One region of the Enterococcus sp. JNUCC 77 genome, then DNA from elsewhere that is predicted to be linked to it. Evidence: predicted binding sites of a transcription regulator. Region 1 holds the regulator's gene; each other region holds the start of a gene.
What was found. Region 1 encodes HrcA, which represses chaperone genes, less so after heat shock. Its sites were predicted from a motif close to TTAGCACTCNNNNNNNNNGAGTGCTAA; they were not measured.
Positions count from the first base shown of each region.

Region 2: a site for HrcA is predicted at 4,064-4,090, ahead of clpP (ATP-dependent Clp endopeptidase proteolytic subunit ClpP). Genes of this name have one in related genera too.
Region 3: a site for HrcA is predicted at 2,104-2,130, ahead of groES (co-chaperone GroES). Genes of this name have one in related genera too.

Region 1 covers NZ_JBTHIG010000001.1:1,590,520-1,596,345, forward strand. Annotated here, with positions in the region: gene dnaK (molecular chaperone DnaK) at 1-1,703, opposite strand, end outside; gene grpE (nucleotide exchange factor GrpE) at 1,752-2,288, opposite strand; gene hrcA (heat-inducible transcriptional repressor HrcA) at 2,315-3,352, opposite strand; gene hemW (radical SAM family heme chaperone HemW) at 3,463-4,620, opposite strand; gene ACVWNY_RS07840 (DMT family transporter) at 4,710-5,627, opposite strand; gene ribF (riboflavin biosynthesis protein RibF) at 5,737-5,826, opposite strand, start outside.
Region 2 covers NZ_JBTHIG010000001.1:861,558-867,383, reverse strand. Annotated here, with positions in the region: gene ACVWNY_RS04425 (methionine gamma-lyase family protein) at 6-1,256, opposite strand; gene hflX (GTPase HflX) at 1,243-2,487, opposite strand; gene miaA (tRNA (adenosine(37)-N6)-dimethylallyltransferase MiaA) at 2,490-3,410, opposite strand; gene ACVWNY_RS04410 (hypothetical protein) at 3,418-3,933, opposite strand; gene clpP (ATP-dependent Clp endopeptidase proteolytic subunit ClpP) at 4,127-4,720, shown strand; gene ACVWNY_RS04400 (TraX family protein) at 4,758-5,528, opposite strand; gene ACVWNY_RS04395 (DNA/RNA non-specific endonuclease) at 5,620-5,826, opposite strand, start outside.
Region 3 covers NZ_JBTHIG010000001.1:685,682-691,507, forward strand. Annotated here, with positions in the region: gene ACVWNY_RS03500 (MBL fold metallo-hydrolase) at 1-594, shown strand, start outside; gene ACVWNY_RS03505 (NAD(P)-dependent oxidoreductase) at 630-1,259, opposite strand; gene ACVWNY_RS03510 (CPBP family intramembrane glutamic endopeptidase) at 1,330-1,983, opposite strand; gene groES (co-chaperone GroES) at 2,166-2,450, shown strand; gene groL (chaperonin GroEL) at 2,475-4,103, shown strand; gene ACVWNY_RS03525 (response regulator) at 4,198-4,899, opposite strand; gene ACVWNY_RS03530 (Spo0B domain-containing protein) at 4,871-5,826, opposite strand, start outside.

The DNA of each region.
Region 1 (5,826 bases):
CTTTGAACGATTTCATTCAATGCATCACGTTTAGTCTTCATGTCTTCGATGTTGTTAGCTTCAACAGCAGCTTTTAATTCATCGCGAGCTTCTTCGGCTTTTTTAACTTCTTCAGCGTCAACTTTTCCTTCTAACTCTTTCAAAGTTTTATCAACTGAGAATAATAAGGCATCAATGTCATTACGTAAATCAACTTCTTCTTTACGAACTTTATCAGCTTCAGCATTTGCTTCTGCATCTTTAACCATCCGTTCGATTTCATCATCAGATAAACCTGAAGAAGATTTAATCGTAATTTTTTGTTCTTTTTGTGTGCCTAAGTCTTTGGCAGAAACATTTACGATCCCGTTTTTATCAATATCAAATGTTACTTCGATTTGAGGAATACCACGTGGAGCTGGTGGAATATCAGTTAATTGGAATCTACCTAAAGTTTTATTATCAGTTGCCATTGGACGTTCACCTTGTAACACGTGAATATCTACTGCTGGTTGGTTATCAGCCGCTGTCGAGAATACTTGAGATTTACTTGTTGGAATTGTTGTGTTGCGGTCAATCAATTTAGTGAAGACTGAGCCCATTGTTTCAATCCCTAGAGATAATGGAGTGACATCAAGTAAAACAACATCTTTTACATCACCAGTGATAACGCCACCTTGAATAGCAGCACCCATGGCAACTACTTCATCTGGGTTCACTGATTTATTTGGTTCTTTAGCAGTTTCTTTACGTACTGCTTCAACTACTGCTGGAATACGAGTAGAACCACCAACTAAAATCACTTCATCAACTTCTGATTGAGAAAGTCCAGCATCTTTTAATGCTTGACGGACTGGTGTTTTAGTTCTTTCAACTAAATCAGCAGTAATTTCATCAAATTTTGCACGAGATAACGTATTTTCTAAGTGTAATGGACCAGCATCGCCTGCTGTAATAAATGGTAAGCTAATTTGAGTTGAGCTTACACCAGATAAATCTTTTTTGGCTTTTTCAGCTGCATCTTTCAATCTTTGCATAGCCATATTATCTAAACTTAAGTCAATACCATTTTCTTTTTTAAATTCAGCAACCAGATAGTCAATGATCTTGTTATCAAAATCATCCCCACCTAAATTGTTGTCACCAGCTGTTGATAATACATCAAAGACACCATCACCTAATTCAAGGATTGATACGTCAAATGTACCACCACCAAGGTCAAATACTAAGATTTTTTGGTCTTTGTCAGTTTTGTCTAAACCATATGCTAAAGCTGCTGCAGTTGGTTCATTAACGATCCGTTCAACTTCTAAACCAGCAATTTTACCAGCATCTTTTGTTGCTTGACGTTGACTATCATTAAAGTAAGCAGGAACAGTAATAACTGCTTTTTCAACTTTTTCACCTAAATAATCTTCTGCAAAACCTTTCATATATTGTAAGATCATTGCTGAAATTTCTTGAGGTGTATAAGATTTGCCATCCATTTCAACTTTATAACCAGCTTCACCCATATGACGTTTGATTGATGAAACAGTATGTGGATTAGTAACCGCCTGGCGTTTTGCTACTTCACCAACTTGGATTTCTCCATTTTTGAATGACACAACAGAAGGAGTTGTACGGTTACCTTCTGGATTTGCAATAATTTTTGCTTCATTACCTTCTAATACGGCAACGGCAGAGTTTGTTGTACCTAAGTCAATACCAATAATTTTACTCATAATTTTCAGTCTCCTTTATTTTTTAAGCTGACGAATCAGTGAATTTTTTTATTGTGCGACAATAACCATCGCTGGGCGTAACACGCGATCATGTAATTGATAGCCCTTTTGCAATACTTCCACAATTGAATCTGTAGGAACATCATCAGTTGCAGGAATTGTTTGCACTGCTTGATGCAGATTTGGATCAAATACAACATCAACTGCTGGAATTTCTGTAATTCCTTCTTCTTTCAAAGCTACAGTCAGACTTTCTAACACCATTTCCACACCTTTTTTAAGGCTAGCACCTTGATCATCATTTACTTCAGTAGCTAATGCACGTTCAAGGTTGTCAATCACAGGTAGAATTTTTTTAGCTAAATCTTGTGAACGATACTTAACTAATTGTTCTCGCTCATTTTTGTTGCGGTTTTGCATATTAGCAATTTCTGCTCGTGCCCGCAAAAACTTATCTTCCATCTCATTAAACTCTGCGGTTAATTGATCAAACTCAGAAATTTCGTTTTCTTCAATTGTTGTCTCAATTTCCTGATCCATTTCTTCATTCAATTCCGCATCATCGTGTTTGTTTTTTTCTGCCACTTTGCTCTTCCTTTCTGAGGAATATTTTAGTGATTCAAATCAAGGGAACGATAATAATCATCCAGTATTGCTGTCAGTTCGTAACGAAAAACATCTAATAAACCAAATATTTTCGAATAAGGCATTGAAGTCGGTCCCAATAAAGCAATTGTGCCGCGACCATGACCAATAATTTGATAGTTGGCTTGCACCATTGTCAAATTATCAAACATGCGATCTCCCAATTCAGCACCCATGCGAACATGAATCTCTTGATCAGTTGGTAAAAGTAATTTTGTCAATTCATCGGAATCTTGCATCAATGAATACATTGATTTGAACTGAGATAAATCGTCAGGATTTGCGTTCAAAATATTCATCCGACCACTGACAAAAACTTTTTCCTCAAAAGCTTCATTTAAAATGATATCGAACAATCGGCCAATACCATCAGTTGTTTGAAAATAACGATGTAAAATCATCGGAATTTCCGTTCTTAACTTCTGATAGACTGTTAAGAGCGGTTGACCGACTAGACGGTCATTAATGATCTTCACCATTTTTTCTAAGTCACTGCTTGCTACATTCTCAGGAATTCTAAAGACTTGGCTTTCTACATTTCCCTTGTCTGTCACGATAATTGCTAAAATCTGACGGTCATTCAAAGGAACAATTCTAAACCCTGTCAACGTCCGGTCCTTCATCTCAGGTCCTAAAGAAAATGCTGTATAACTAGTAACTTCTGATAAAATTTTGGCTGATTGTGAAATAATATCATCAATCTCATGAATGTCTTTTTTTAAGGAAGAACGAATTTGCTCTACTTCTTGCTTATTCACCTTAGCTGGCGTCAATAAATGATCAATGTAATAACGATAACCTTTTTTCGAAGGTACTCGTCCGGAAGATGAATGAGTCTTTTCAATTAAGCCATTTTCTTCCAATACTTTCATATCATTGCGAATTGTTGCCGAGCTTGCTTGTACGCCTTCTTCCATCAACCTTTTCGAACCAACTGGCTGACCAGTTTCAGTAAAGTCTTGGATGATCAAGCGGAGAATTAAATTTTGCCTTTCCGTTAACATATGCTCACCCTCTGGTTGGCACTCTTTATCTTTAAGTGCTAACTCGATTATAAATATACCATAATTGTAGATTAAGTCAAGAGAAAAGACAAAAAAATTAGCACTCTCTATTAAAGAGTGCTAATCGCATCATCAATTAAAAATTTTTCAAAGACTTCATTGCCTTTAAACATACCTGCCTGAGTTAAAAAGATTCGTTGATCACTGATTTGAAGCAATTTTTCATTGACTAATTCTTCAATGACTAGTGAATAAATATCTTCAATTCTTCTACCAAAGCGTTCTTTAAATTTTTCTTTAGACACGCCTTCTTTTTTTCGTAAACCTAAAAATAGTTCCTCTTCTATTTGGCTTTTAACAGTCAAAAATTCTTCTTCAATAATCGGTAATTGATCCTCTTTTAGAGGCTGTAAATAATGTTGAATCGGTCCACTATTTTTATAGCGTTTATCTCCTAAATACCCACTAGCTCCCGCACCAATTCCAAAATAATTTTGATTGTTCCAGTAAACCATATTGTGTTGACTTTCATAGCCGGGTTGAGCGAAATTACTGATTTCATATTGTTTTTTGCCGGCTTTTTCCAATGCTTCCATCACTTCTAAATACATTTGCGCTTCGATATCTTGCTCCGGTAAAATCATTTTTCCTTTACGAATCCAATTCATAAACATTGTTTTATTTTCCAAAATTAAAGAATACAACGCATAATGCGGCAAATCTAAAGCCAAAGCTTGCTGAATCGTCTCACGAAAACTTTCTAATGTTTGTCCCGGCAGAGCGTAGATTAAATCAATCGTGATATTATTAAAGTCCATTTTATCCAGCAATTTGATTGAATCATAGACATCTTCAGCGGTATGTTTTCGCCCAATTTTTCTTAATAAATGATTATCAAAAGTCTGAACACCCATTGATACACGATTCACACCATTATTCTTAAAAACTTGAAGTTTTTCTTCGGTTAAATCTCCCGGATTTGCTTCAACCGTAAATTCACCTTCACTATAGGGCAGAATTTCCCTTAAGCCTTTCAATAAAACCTCTAATTGATTGGCTGAAAGAGATGTTGGTGTACCTCCACCAACATAAATGGTGGGAACATTTTCCACTGGATATTCGATTAACTGTAATTTTGTTTCATTTAAGACAGCTGCAATATATTCATCTACCGGTTGCCCCTCAATAAAAACTTTATTAAAGTCACAGTAATAACATAGATGTTGACAAAAAGGGATATGAATATAGGCAGACGTTGCTCGGTTCATTTGGTTCATTTCTCGGTCTCCTTGTTGAATCTGCTAACAAAGTTTAACATGAATCATTAAATAAAAAAACATCCAAATAGATGGATGTTTCAACGCATTACTTTTATACTCATCCCAGCAACAATACATGCGAGACCAAAAAAAGTCACAATATTTGGTAATGGATCTCCTAAAATAATAATTCCTAATAAAACGGAAAAAACTACTTCTAATGACTGCGTTGCTTCTGTCGTGGCAAGTAATCGCAAATTATCATGCACCATTTGGGTACCTCGGAAAAACAAATAAGTAGCAATCACTCCTGATGAAAGTGCTACAATAAAACTTGCCGTTACCTGGCTTTGACTCGGCAAGCCACTACGTACGAACGCGATAACGCTGCAAATAAGCCAAGTTGGCAAACTACAAATAAGCATCGCTAAAATTCTTTCCATCGTTGTTAAATTGCTCCCTTCCACATTTAACAACATAACTTTTCGATTGCCTAATGGATAAGCAAAAGCTGCGACTAAAACAACAAAAAAAGCTAGTAAACTATTTTGCCAAGAACTAGCAGAAAAATGACTGGATTCCACCAATACTATTCCAAATAAAATAACTGCAAAACAAAACAAATCAAAGGTTGTCATGCGACTGTCTATTTTTGCTTGATTCGTTTTTGCTAAGAACGGTGCCAAGATACTACCAGCAATAATTGTAATCTGCCAGGTACTCGCCACTAACCAGCCAGGTGCCAAGGTGGACGCAAAAGTCAGCGGAACATAAAACAAACCAAAACCAACTTGACTCCATAAAATCCAGCGTAAAGGTGAGCGTTTGATCTCATTAAAGACTTTTCGAAGCTGATGTCTTTTTCTTGCTACGATAAAAAAGAAAAATGGCAGCATAATTAAATAACGGAGTGCGGCAGTCCAAAGCCAATCGCCGCCATCTAGAGACATCACTTGGTTTAAAACAAAAGTTATCGAAAAGAAAAAAGCTGAAATAACTCCTAATAAAACTGCCATTAACTCACTCCCGTCAATGATTGATATCTTTATTATATAGAAGAAATCACACGCGATCAAAATATTTTTTAGTTATTCTAATAGTTTTTGCAAAAAAACTCATCAATAACTACTTGATGAGTTCAAAATATTTACACGTATTCTCTTTGTCTTGCTCTAATTGTTGAATTAGTTCCTCTGCCGATGAAAATGCTACTTG
Region 2 (5,826 bases), 730 kb from region 1:
AACTATTACCGGTAAAAAACTTCATTAATTGCATTGGAAACAGCGATTTTAACATGTTCAAAGGTCAAGCCACCTTGTAAATATAAGGAATAAGGTTCTCGCAATGGACCATCGGCACTTAACTCAATGCTGGCACCCTGAATAAAAGTTCCAGCCGCCATTATTATGTCATCTTCGTAGCCAGCCATGTACGATGGAACAGGTGCAACATACGCATCAATTGGTGAGAATTTTTGTATCGCTTGCGCAAAAGCAACCATCTTTTCCTTGTCTCTAAAGTCAATGAGCTGAATTAGATCGGTGCGAGGTTCATACCATTTAGGTGTAGAATTGAAATCATGTTCAGCTAAAATTGCAGCCGAATAAATTGCACCGCTAATAGCTTGGCTGACTACATGAGGGGCCAAAAAGAATCCGTATAACATATCATAGACATTTCCCAGCATGGCTCCACCTTCAGCACCTACTCCTGGAGTTGTTAGGCGGATAGCAGCTTTTTCTACCAAATCTTCTCGCCCAACAATATATCCACCCGTTTTTGCAATGCCGCCACCTGGATTTTTAATCAAGGAGCCAGCTATTATATCCGCACCTACTTCAGTCGGTTCAGTTAGCTCAGCAAACTCACCGTAACAATTATCGACAAAAATAATCACTTGTGGTGCGATCTGTCTAATGAAATCACACATTTCTTTGATTTTTTCAATCGTGAAAGAAGCGCGCATAGCATACCCGCGAGATCTTTGAATAGCAACAATCTTAGTACTTTCAGTTAATTTATTTTTTATTCCTGTAAAATCAACTGATCCATCTGGTAATAAATCAACTGCATCATAGCCAATATTATATTCTTTAAAAGAGCCTACGCCATTACCAGTTTCACCTAACACTTCCAACAAAGTATCGTAAGGAGTCCCTGTAATATATAAAAGTTCATCTCCAGGGCGTAGATTTCCATACAATGCTGTTGCAATTGCATGGGTACCAGAAACAATTTGTGGACGAACTAAAGCAGCCTCTGCACCAAAAACTTGGGCATAGACTGCTTCTAATACATCGCGACCTAAATCATCGTTACCATAACCAGTTGAAGGTAAAAAATGGGTCTCTGAAACCCGTTGTTCACGAAAAGCTGTTAAAACTTTTTGCTGATTTGTTAAAGCAATATCTTTTACTTCTTTTAGGCGAAGTTCAATTTGTTGGTCCACTTGTTCAATCTTATTTTTTAATTCATCTGGAAAATTATTCTGCCACATTGTCACCCATTCTCCTTATCCATTGAGAACTTTCTTTCGCAAAACCACGAATTTGATAGGTTTCACTAGACTCGTCAAAGTCTTCCGCTAAAACCAATGTTACTCGTTTAATTGTGCTTAATAATTGTCCCTCACTAGCTGAAATACTTAGCAAATATGGGCTCAAAATTTCCATTATTTCTTTTCTAATACTTTCTGACAGCTGTTCTTTTCCTTTAGAGGATTTAGCTGAAATAAGTGTATTAGGAAATAGGGTTGGTGCAAATTGAATCGGATTGATTTTATCGGCTTTATTATAAACAGTCAGCGTGGGAATATCTTCCATCTCCAACTCTTTCAACAAATCTAAAACCGTCTGTTCTTGCTGCTGACGGTCCTCAGCACTAGCATCGACCACATGTAATAATAAATCCATTCCACGACTTTCTTCTAAAGTTGAATGAAAGGCATCCACTAATTGTGTTGGTAAATCTTGAATGAATCCAACAGTATCAGTTACCGTTGTTTGCATTCCTTGCGGTAATGACCAACGTTTAGTCAAAGGATCTAAAGTGGCAAATAATTGATCTTGTGAATAAGTATCGGCGCTCGTAAGTAAATTAAAGATCGTTGATTTACCGGCATTGGTATAGCCTATTAAACCAATTTGAAAGACAGTTGAATCGTTTCTTTTTTGACGAGAACGTTCACGATGGGCTTCCACTTCTTTTAAATCTTTTTTAATAGCAGAAATTCGTCGGCGAATATGTCGTCGATCTGTTTCCAATTTGGTTTCTCCAGGTCCACGGGTACCAATCCCACCACCTAAACGAGATAAACTTTGCCCTTGACCAGTTAATCGATGAAATAAATAATTTAATTGCGCCAACTCGACTTGCAATTTGCCTTCTTTTGAACGAGCTCTTTGGGCAAAAATATCTAATATTAATTGAATACGATCAATTACCGGCACACCTACAATACCTTCAATTGTCTCTGCTTGGCGAGGAGATAAAGCATGGTTAAAAATAACTAAATCAGCTTCATGAGCTTCTACTAATTGTTGCAGTTCAGCCATTTTCCCTTTACCGATAATTGTTTGGCGGTCTACTTTTTGACGTTTTTGGGTCAATGAATACACAATTTCACCATGGGCCGTTTTAGTTAATCCGGCCAATTCGTGCATGGATTCTAAAAAATTGGATGTTGTATCATCTGTTTCTACACCAACTAGAATTACGCGTTCTGACAATTCTATCCCTCCTTAAGCCATGTTGCCACAGCATTTTCTATATTTGTAATAGTTTCTGGTTGTTGCACCAAATCATACCAAACAACAGGCATTCGATTTCTAAACCAAGTCAACTGCCGCTTGGCATATCTTCTGGATTGCAACTTAATTTCTTCGGTTGCTTCAGTTAAAGATTGTTCTCCTCGAAAATATGGGAATAATTCTTTATAGCCTATTCCTTGAGCTGCTTGAACAGTAGGCGTAACAAAAAGTTTTTCGGCTTCATCCAATAACCCATCATTAATCATTTGATCCACCCGTTGATTGATCCGCTGATATAACAATTTTCTTTCTGTATTTAGGCCAATAATCATTGGATTATAAAGCAATTTAGGTGTTTTTTCTGGTGAAAAAATTGAACGTCCAGTTAATTCAAAAACTTCCAATGCTCGAATAACTTTTTTTTGATTATTAAAGTGGATTTTCTCTGCTGCTAATGGATCGAGCGCTTTTAACTGCCCCCAAAGTGCTGATTTGCCGTTTTTTTCAGCAAAGATTTCATATTTTTTTCTTAACTGAAGATCATGGTCAGTTTCAGCTTTACCTAACTGATAATCCCATAACAAGGATTGAATATATAAGCCTGTACCACCTACTACGATTGGTAATTTTCCCGTAGCAGTAATATCCACAATTTTTTTTCGCGCTTCTTTTTGAAACTCTGCAACTGAGTAATTTTCATTTGGATCCTTAACATCAATTAAATAATGGGGAATTCTCTCTTTTTCTTTTTCAGTCACTTTGGCAGTACCAATATCTAGTGTTCGATAAACTTGCAAAGAGTCACCACTAATAATTTCACCGTTAAATTTTTTTGCTAAATCAATACTCAAACTGGTCTTACCAACCGCTGTTGGTCCAACTATAACTAATACTTTCTCCATTATATTCCTACTTTACATCAAAATAGCGTAACGGTTCTTTTGTTAAACGTGCTAATTGATTTTTCTTTTCCTGCGTAATTGAAAGTAATTCATCAGCAAAAGATTCCATCAATACTCGTCCACCCTTGTATGCGTAACCTCCCAAACGAACGGTTTCTTCAGGTGAAATAACCATTTTACGATGGGAAATATTTTTAAAAAACTCTTCCACTAGATATGTCGGTAAATAAAAATTATTTTGTGCGGCAAAAGATTGCAAATAAATATAATCATCAATTGCTATATAAGTATCATCAAATGCATTGAAACTAACGTAATTTTCCATCATTAAGCTACGTTTACTCAAAATTTCATTGATTTTTTTATTTAATAAATTCATTACTTCAATTTCTTTTACTCGGTGTTCAAGTTCTCGTTTCCGATAAGTTTGTCTTTCTTGATATTTAAAAAAGAAAAAAACTGTCACGCCAACAATCGCAGCACCAATCAAAACACCGATTAATCCAATAAGTCCAGTACTCATTTTTCACCCTCTTTTCCTGTCTTTTATATTACCATATTTCCGAATTAAAAAGGATGGTTGAAGAAAGTCAAAATAATCGTCCAAAACATTTGACCAATGTTGACCAATAGATTATACTATGTTTTAGAATTTAGCAATTACACTTGAAGTGTGCTAAAATAATTTTGAAAAAAGATTTGAGGAGGAATTTCCTATGAATTTAGTCCCTACAGTTATTGAACAATCATCTCGTGGCGAAAGAGCTTACGATATTTACTCTCGTCTATTAAAAGACCGGATTATTATGTTGAGTGGCGCGATTGATGATAACGTGGCAAACTCAGTGATTGCCCAATTACTATTTTTAGATGCACAGGACTCTGAAAAAGATATTTATATCTACATTAACTCTCCTGGTGGTAGTGTATCTGCCGGTTTAGCAATTTTTGACACAATGAACTTTGTAAAAGCCGATGTCCAAACAATCGTTTTAGGGATGGCTGCATCAATGGGTAGTTTCTTATTAACAGCTGGCCAAAAAGGGAAACGTTTTGCCTTACCGAATGCTGAAATCATGATTCACCAACCATTAGGTGGCGCCCAAGGTCAAGCAACTGAAATCGAAATTGCAGCAAAACATATCTTAAAAACTCGCGAACGCTTGAATAAAATTTTAGCTGAACGGACTGGTCAACCACTTGAAGTGATTGAAAAAGATACTGACCGTGACAACTATATGACAGCTGAAGAAGCAAAAGCATATGGTCTAATTGACGAAGTAATGGAAAATAGTTCAGCTTTAAGCTAAACAAAATGACTCCTGCAAATTTTTTGCAGGAGTTTTTTTATATAAACATATTTACTAAATAAATCACCCATAGATGCAATGGATAAAAAACGTAAAAGAAATATTTAGATGTTTTGGTTTGATAACCGCCTCTTTTTCCATTGTATAAATAAATCAATGGTAATACCGTCACCATCATAAACTCATTATCAAACGTCAAATATTGATACAAACTCTCCCCAGTATTCATCTGCCAAAAAATAACAATACTCCACGCAAACAAAACAAAACAAATAGCAAAAACTCCTAAATAAAGAATTTTCGAATTTTGCTTCAAGTGGCTAAAGTAAAAAATTAAGCTAATTGGCAATAAATAAAGACCACCTTCACTGAACAAAATTGGTAGTAATAAAAATCCCGCTACTACTAAATATTTACCATTCTCTCGACTTAAATCAACTGCCCATATCAAAGCGAACAATAATGCCAATGTTAGAAAAATATTATTTGGTCCAATTAATTGCAACACACTAAAACCACCAGTGAAATGATCGGTATAATTGTCAGCCAAAAAATTAATTAAACTATTCCCTAAAAGCATTATCCCCGCGCCTAAGCTTAATCGCCTCAAATATTTTTTTCGACTATGAGTATAAAAAAATCCTTCAATCAATAAAAAAACAAATAATGGTGCTACAAATCGACCCAACCAAGATACCCACAAAGGCCACCCTAAACTTGCACCAAAATAAGTATTGATATGATCGATTACCATAAAAACAATTGCTATAATTTTTAATTGATAACTAGATAAACCTTTTTTTAACATTTCATCTCCCCGCTTTCAATTCTTATCTTAGCAAAGAAAAACTTTATAAAAATGGGACGTTAGTCTGAAATGCTGCGAACAAAATTGTCACTTAGCTCGCTTTAGAATAACCAGTGGTATAATCAATCGTTACACCATCTTGCACATTGTAAATAAAAACATTATACGAAACATTTGAATCCTCAATACTTTGAGCTTCCATCTGGACCCCACGAGCAACCAATTCATCGTCTTTAAAATAAGGTGATACACGATAACGTACATGATGTTTTGTTTCACGAATATAATCGCCAACCTC
Region 3 (5,826 bases), 900 kb from region 1:
GGTGTATTAGCACGAAAGTATAAATTACCAGTTTATGCGAATGAAAAAACCTGGCAAGCGATGATGCCTCTGATTGGTAAAGTCGATTTGGAACAGAAACAAATTTTTGATATGGGTAAAGTCTTAACTTTTGGTGATATGGATATTGAAAGTTTTGGTGTATCTCATGATGCAGCAGCACCGCAGTTTTATCGTTTTTATAAAGATGGTCATTCTTTTGTGATGCTGACAGATACTGGTTATGCTAGTGAGCATGTGAAGGGAATTATTTCTGATGCCGATGCTTATTTAGTCGAAAGTAACCATGATTTGGAAATGTTGCGGATGGGACCTTATCCTTGGAATTTAAAGCAACGGATTTTAGGGGATCGGGGACATTTATCCAATGAAGATGGCGCCTTAGTGATGACCGACATTATCGGTGATCATACGAAGCGTGTGTATCTGGGGCATTTGAGTAAAGAAAACAACATGAAAGAGTTGGCCCATATGACAATGGAAGAAACATTGTTACGCTATGATTTAGGTGTCAATCATCAGTTTCAAATTTTTGATACAGATCCTAATGCCGCTACAGAATTATTTGCTATTTAAAAAATTCCGTCTCAATGAAGAGACGGAATTTTTTTTTAGATAGTTACGACACTAATATGTTGATTGGGGTGGGTATTATTGACTGCTTCGTCTACCATAGCAATCGCATAGTCAGCCATACTAATCATAGAATCGCCATTAGCATCAGTTAACATGCGGTCATCACTTAAAGTATATTTGCCGGTGCGTTCACCATTTGGTACGAAATAAGATGCAGGGCTAATATAGGTCCAGTGGAGATTCTTGCTGTCTTTTAATTCTAAGAAAGCTTTGTACATATTATACGCTGTGGGATAATAGCCGGCATTAGGATCTGATAAATCAATCATCCGTTCTGTTTTGGCATCGTCCATAAACAAGGAAGAAGTCCCGCCAATCACTAATAAACGAGTTTCGGTGCCACTAAGCAGGTCAATTAAATGCTGCAAGGATGTTTGATGTAATTCTTCATGACCACTCGGTGCGCGAAAAGCATCAATCACCACATCAAAAGCAAGCAAATCTTCTTTGGTTAGATCAAATAAATCTTTTTTAACAAAAGGAACGTCAGAAGCTAATTTTTCTGGGCTACGGACAATAGCGGTGACATCCAAATGACGAGCCAGCGCTTCTTTTAAAATCAAAGAACCGGCATGTCCAGTGGCACCAATTACTGCAATTTTCATATAAAAAACCTCCTATACTGATTTCTCTTTCAGTGTAAGGAGGTTTTTTAAAAAAAGCAAAGAAAAGCAATTATAATAAGCCAGCTTGACGTGCAGCTAATTGGACAATTATTACTAATAAATTCATCCCTACGTGGGTAATCATTGAAGTCCCAATCCGTCCAGTATAACGATATAAGAAACAGAAGAATAAACCTAAGCCGCCATATAATAAATAATGTCCATCAACGTGAGCGGCTGCAAATAAAGCCGAGCTGATTAATGCTGGCAAGATAAAGCCCCAGCGATTTGATAAGGCGCCAAAGATTGCCCGGCGGAAAACCAATTCTTCCATAATCGGTCCTGCGATAGTAGTGGCTAAAATAAATACCATGTTCTCTTGAATCAGTTGAATAATATTTTCAGTATTTTGTGATGCGGTGGGGGCATTGAAAAAAGCCTGTTCCACCATGAGTAAAACATTCTGTAAAAGGATGGAGCCGAAGATTCCTAAGAAGCCAAAGAGAATCATCCAACCGATCGCTTTTGGTTTTTGTTCAATGTTAAATTTTTGACTTTTAAATAGATAGATTAATAGTAATATTGCGCCAATAATATAGGCAAAAGTCGTCATGGTGATGCTTTGGTTTTGAGTAGGTCGAACAATTAAAGCGAAGATCACAGGTGATAGGTAGACCATCAAGTAAGTGATAATTGTTGCGATACTATATTTTTTTGCTGTCATAGATACTTCCTTTAAATTTTTTCTTTTAAGTATAGCATAAATAGATCTAGAAAAAATTTAAAAAAATCAGATGAAAAACTTGCAAAGTGAATCGAAAATGAGTATCATAAGAAATGTGAGTTAGCACTCTTTGTCTAAGAGTGCTAATAATAAAAACCAATCAAATTTTGGAGGGATTTATCGTGTTAAAACCATTAGGTGATCGCGTGATTTTAGAAGTAGCGCAAGAAGAAGAAAAAACTGTAGGTGGTTTAGTTTTAGCATCAGCTGCTAAAGAAAAACCCCAAACAGCTAAAGTTGTAGCTATTGGTGAAGGTAGCACACTTGAAAACGGTGAAAAAAGTCCAATGCCAGTTGCCGTTGGTGATATGGTAATGTTTGAAAAATATTCAGGTACAGAAGTAAAATATGAAGGCACTGAATACTTAATTATCTCTGCCAAAGATATTATGGCAATCGTTGAATAATAAAAAATTTTGAGGTGAAAAATCATGACAAAAGAAATTAAATTTGCAGAAGACGCACGGGCAGCAATGCTTCGTGGGGTAGATAAATTAGCGGATACAGTAAAAGTAACATTAGGCCCTAAAGGTCGTAACGTTGTTTTAGAAAAATCTTATGGCTCTCCATTGATTACTAATGATGGCGTAACAATTGCTAAAGAAATCGAATTAGATGACCATTTTGAAAATATGGGGGCTAAATTAGTTTCTGAAGTTGCATCAAAAACCAACGACATCGCTGGTGACGGTACAACAACTGCAACTGTTTTAACACAAGCAATTGTACGCGAAGGATTGAAAAACGTAACTGCTGGTGCTAACCCAATGGGTATCCGTCGCGGAATCGAATTAGCTACTAAAACTGCAGTTGAAGAATTACACAATATTTCTTCAATCGTTGATTCAAAAGATGCGATCGCACAAGTTGCGGCAGTTTCTTCTGGTAGCGAAGAAGTAGGTAAATTAATCGCTGAAGCAATGGAAAAAGTTGGTAACGATGGTGTTATTACGATTGAAGAATCAAAAGGGATCGATACTGAATTAGATGTTGTAGAAGGGATGCAATTTGACCGTGGTTACTTATCTCAATACATGGTAACTGATAACGATAAAATGGAAGCAGCTTTAGAAAATCCATACATCTTAATCACTGACAAAAAAATCTCTAACATTCAAGATATCTTGCCATTGTTAGAACAAGTATTACAACAATCTCGTTCATTATTAATCATTGCTGATGACGTGGATGGCGAAGCTTTACCAACCTTGGTATTGAACAAAATCCGTGGAACATTTAACGTAGTTGCTGTTAAAGCACCTGGTTTTGGTGACCGTCGTAAAGCGATGTTGGAAGACTTAGCTATCTTGACTGGTGCAACAGTAATTACAGAAGACTTAGGTTTAGAATTAAAAGATGCAACAGTTGAAAACTTAGGTTCTGCTGGTAAAGTTGTAGTAGATAAAGACAATACAACTATCGTTGAAGGCGCTGGCGACAAAGAACGCTTGGCTGAACGAGTTGAATTAATCAAACGCCAAATTGGTGAAACAACTTCTGACTTTGACCGTGAAAAATTACAAGAACGCTTAGCTAAATTAGCTGGTGGGGTTGCAGTGGTTAAAGTTGGTGCAGCAACTGAAACTGAACTAAAAGAATTAAAATTACGAATTGAAGATGCTTTAAACGCGACTCGCGCAGCAGTTGAAGAAGGTATTGTTGCTGGTGGTGGTACAGCATTAGTTAACGTTATCAATAAAGTAACTGAATTAGATGCAGAAGGCGATGCAGCAACTGGAATTAAGATTGTTGTTCGTGCTTTAGAAGAACCAGTACGTCAAATCGCTGAAAATGCTGGCTTCGAAGGTTCAGTTATTATCGACAAATTAAAAAATGCAAATGATGGCTTAGGCTTTAACGCTGCTACTGGCGAATGGGTAAACATGGTGGATGCCGGAATCGTGGATCCAACTAAAGTGACTCGTTCAGCATTACAAAATGCAGCTTCTGTATCAGCATTGTTGTTAACAACTGAAGCAGTTGTTGCTGACAAACCTGCTGAAGGTGGCGCAGCTGCGGCTCCAGCAATGGACCCAAGCATGATGGGCGGCATGATGTAATTCATCAGAATTTTTAGAACTCCGAGAAATCGGGGTTCTTTTTTTCAGCAAAAAATCTTCACTTTGCCTAACGTACAAAGTGAAGGTTTATTTTTTATTTTGGAAAATATTTTTGCCAGAGGGCGGGATTTTTTATTTGATAAGTTTGGAAAGGACGGCCTTGTTTGCGGTAGATTACGTCACTGGTTAGTAAGTCTTGCTGTTCTAAAAATTGCATATATTTGCGGACGGAGACGTGGGAAAAGCCACTTTTTTCCGCCAATTCTGCTACCGTGAAGCTAGCAGGAAATTCCTGCATGGTTTTGTAAATACGAGCCAGTGTGGCTTTGGAGAGTCCTTTTTCCAAAATCAATTCTGCTTTCTTTTGGCTTTTGTCGTAAAATAGCTGGTCAATTTGGGCTTGATTTAATTCTTCATGCTGGAGCATAGTTGTTTTTGCTAAGAAGCTTTCAAAGCTTTGGGCAAAGCGCTCATAACTAAATGGCTTCATTAAATAATCTAAAATACCTAAATGATGGGCGGCTTTTAAGGCTTCAGTTTGGTTCTCAGCTGTGATTAAGATGACTTCGCCGGGAAATTCTTGTTGTCGGAGATCTCGCAAAAAGGCTAAGCCATCATCATGTTTTAAGTGTAAATCCAACAAAATTAAATCTATCTGTTCCTCAGCTAGAAGTGCCTTGGCATCATCGGTGGAGGTTGCCTCTAAAATATTCAATTGGGAGTCAATTTTGGTTAAATAGCTTTGATGGATGAAGGCAACCATCGGATCATCCTCTAAAATTAAAATGGTGGTCATCAATCTCACCTCGATAGTCAGTTTTAAAAATTAATTGTAAGTAGTCTTGCTGATAGTGCCAGTCGAATGTGCCATTTAGAGCTTCTAACGTATTGTTGAAATATAAAGTCGAAAATTGTTTTTCAATCGAAGCGACTTGTTCACTAGTAGCGACAAATGAATAAGTCGTTTGTAATCGCTGGTCCTGATAATTTATTTGTAGCAATATTTCGGCTGGTAGTTCCCATTGAAATAAGAAATGTTCCACAAAACGGTATAGATTTAGCAGTTGTTCAGTTACTTTAGGGTCATCTGTTTTAGGAATCTCTGGTGTAATCTCCACCCACAAATGGGACTGTTCTTCTAAAAATTTCTGTCTTTGATTTAATAAAAAACCAGCAATCAATGGATTATTGACTAGGATGGCCAAACGAGAAATTAATTCTTTCTCTGGCTGAATAATGTCTTTTAGATAATCATTGAGCTTTTCGTAGGCACCAAGTTCGGCTAAACCATAAATCACATGGAGTTTGTTCATGAACTCATGGGCCTGATTTTGTAAAGCTGTTGCATAATTGGTGGTGGAAGATAATTGATCAGCTAAAAATAGTGTCTCAGTAGCATTTCGTAAAAATAAGATGGAACCAATTTTGCTATTTTTGACGATGATTGGTGCAGCTGAAAAGAAATAATCCTGTCCAGCTTGTTGGTAAAACTGCTCATTTTTTTGGGATAAATCTAGTTGCTCTAAATCTTCGAAAATATCATTTAGCTTTAAGCCAATCAGCTGTTCATCATTTGCTACTTTTTGTTGGGCAAAAAATTCAGCTTGGTGGTTAGTTAATAATATCTTTTGTTGCAAATCCACCACGAAGACCGCATCTTTGGTTTCATTTAACATGGCATTGCGTTCTTCTAATAGACGGGCGATTTCTTTTGGTTCTAAAT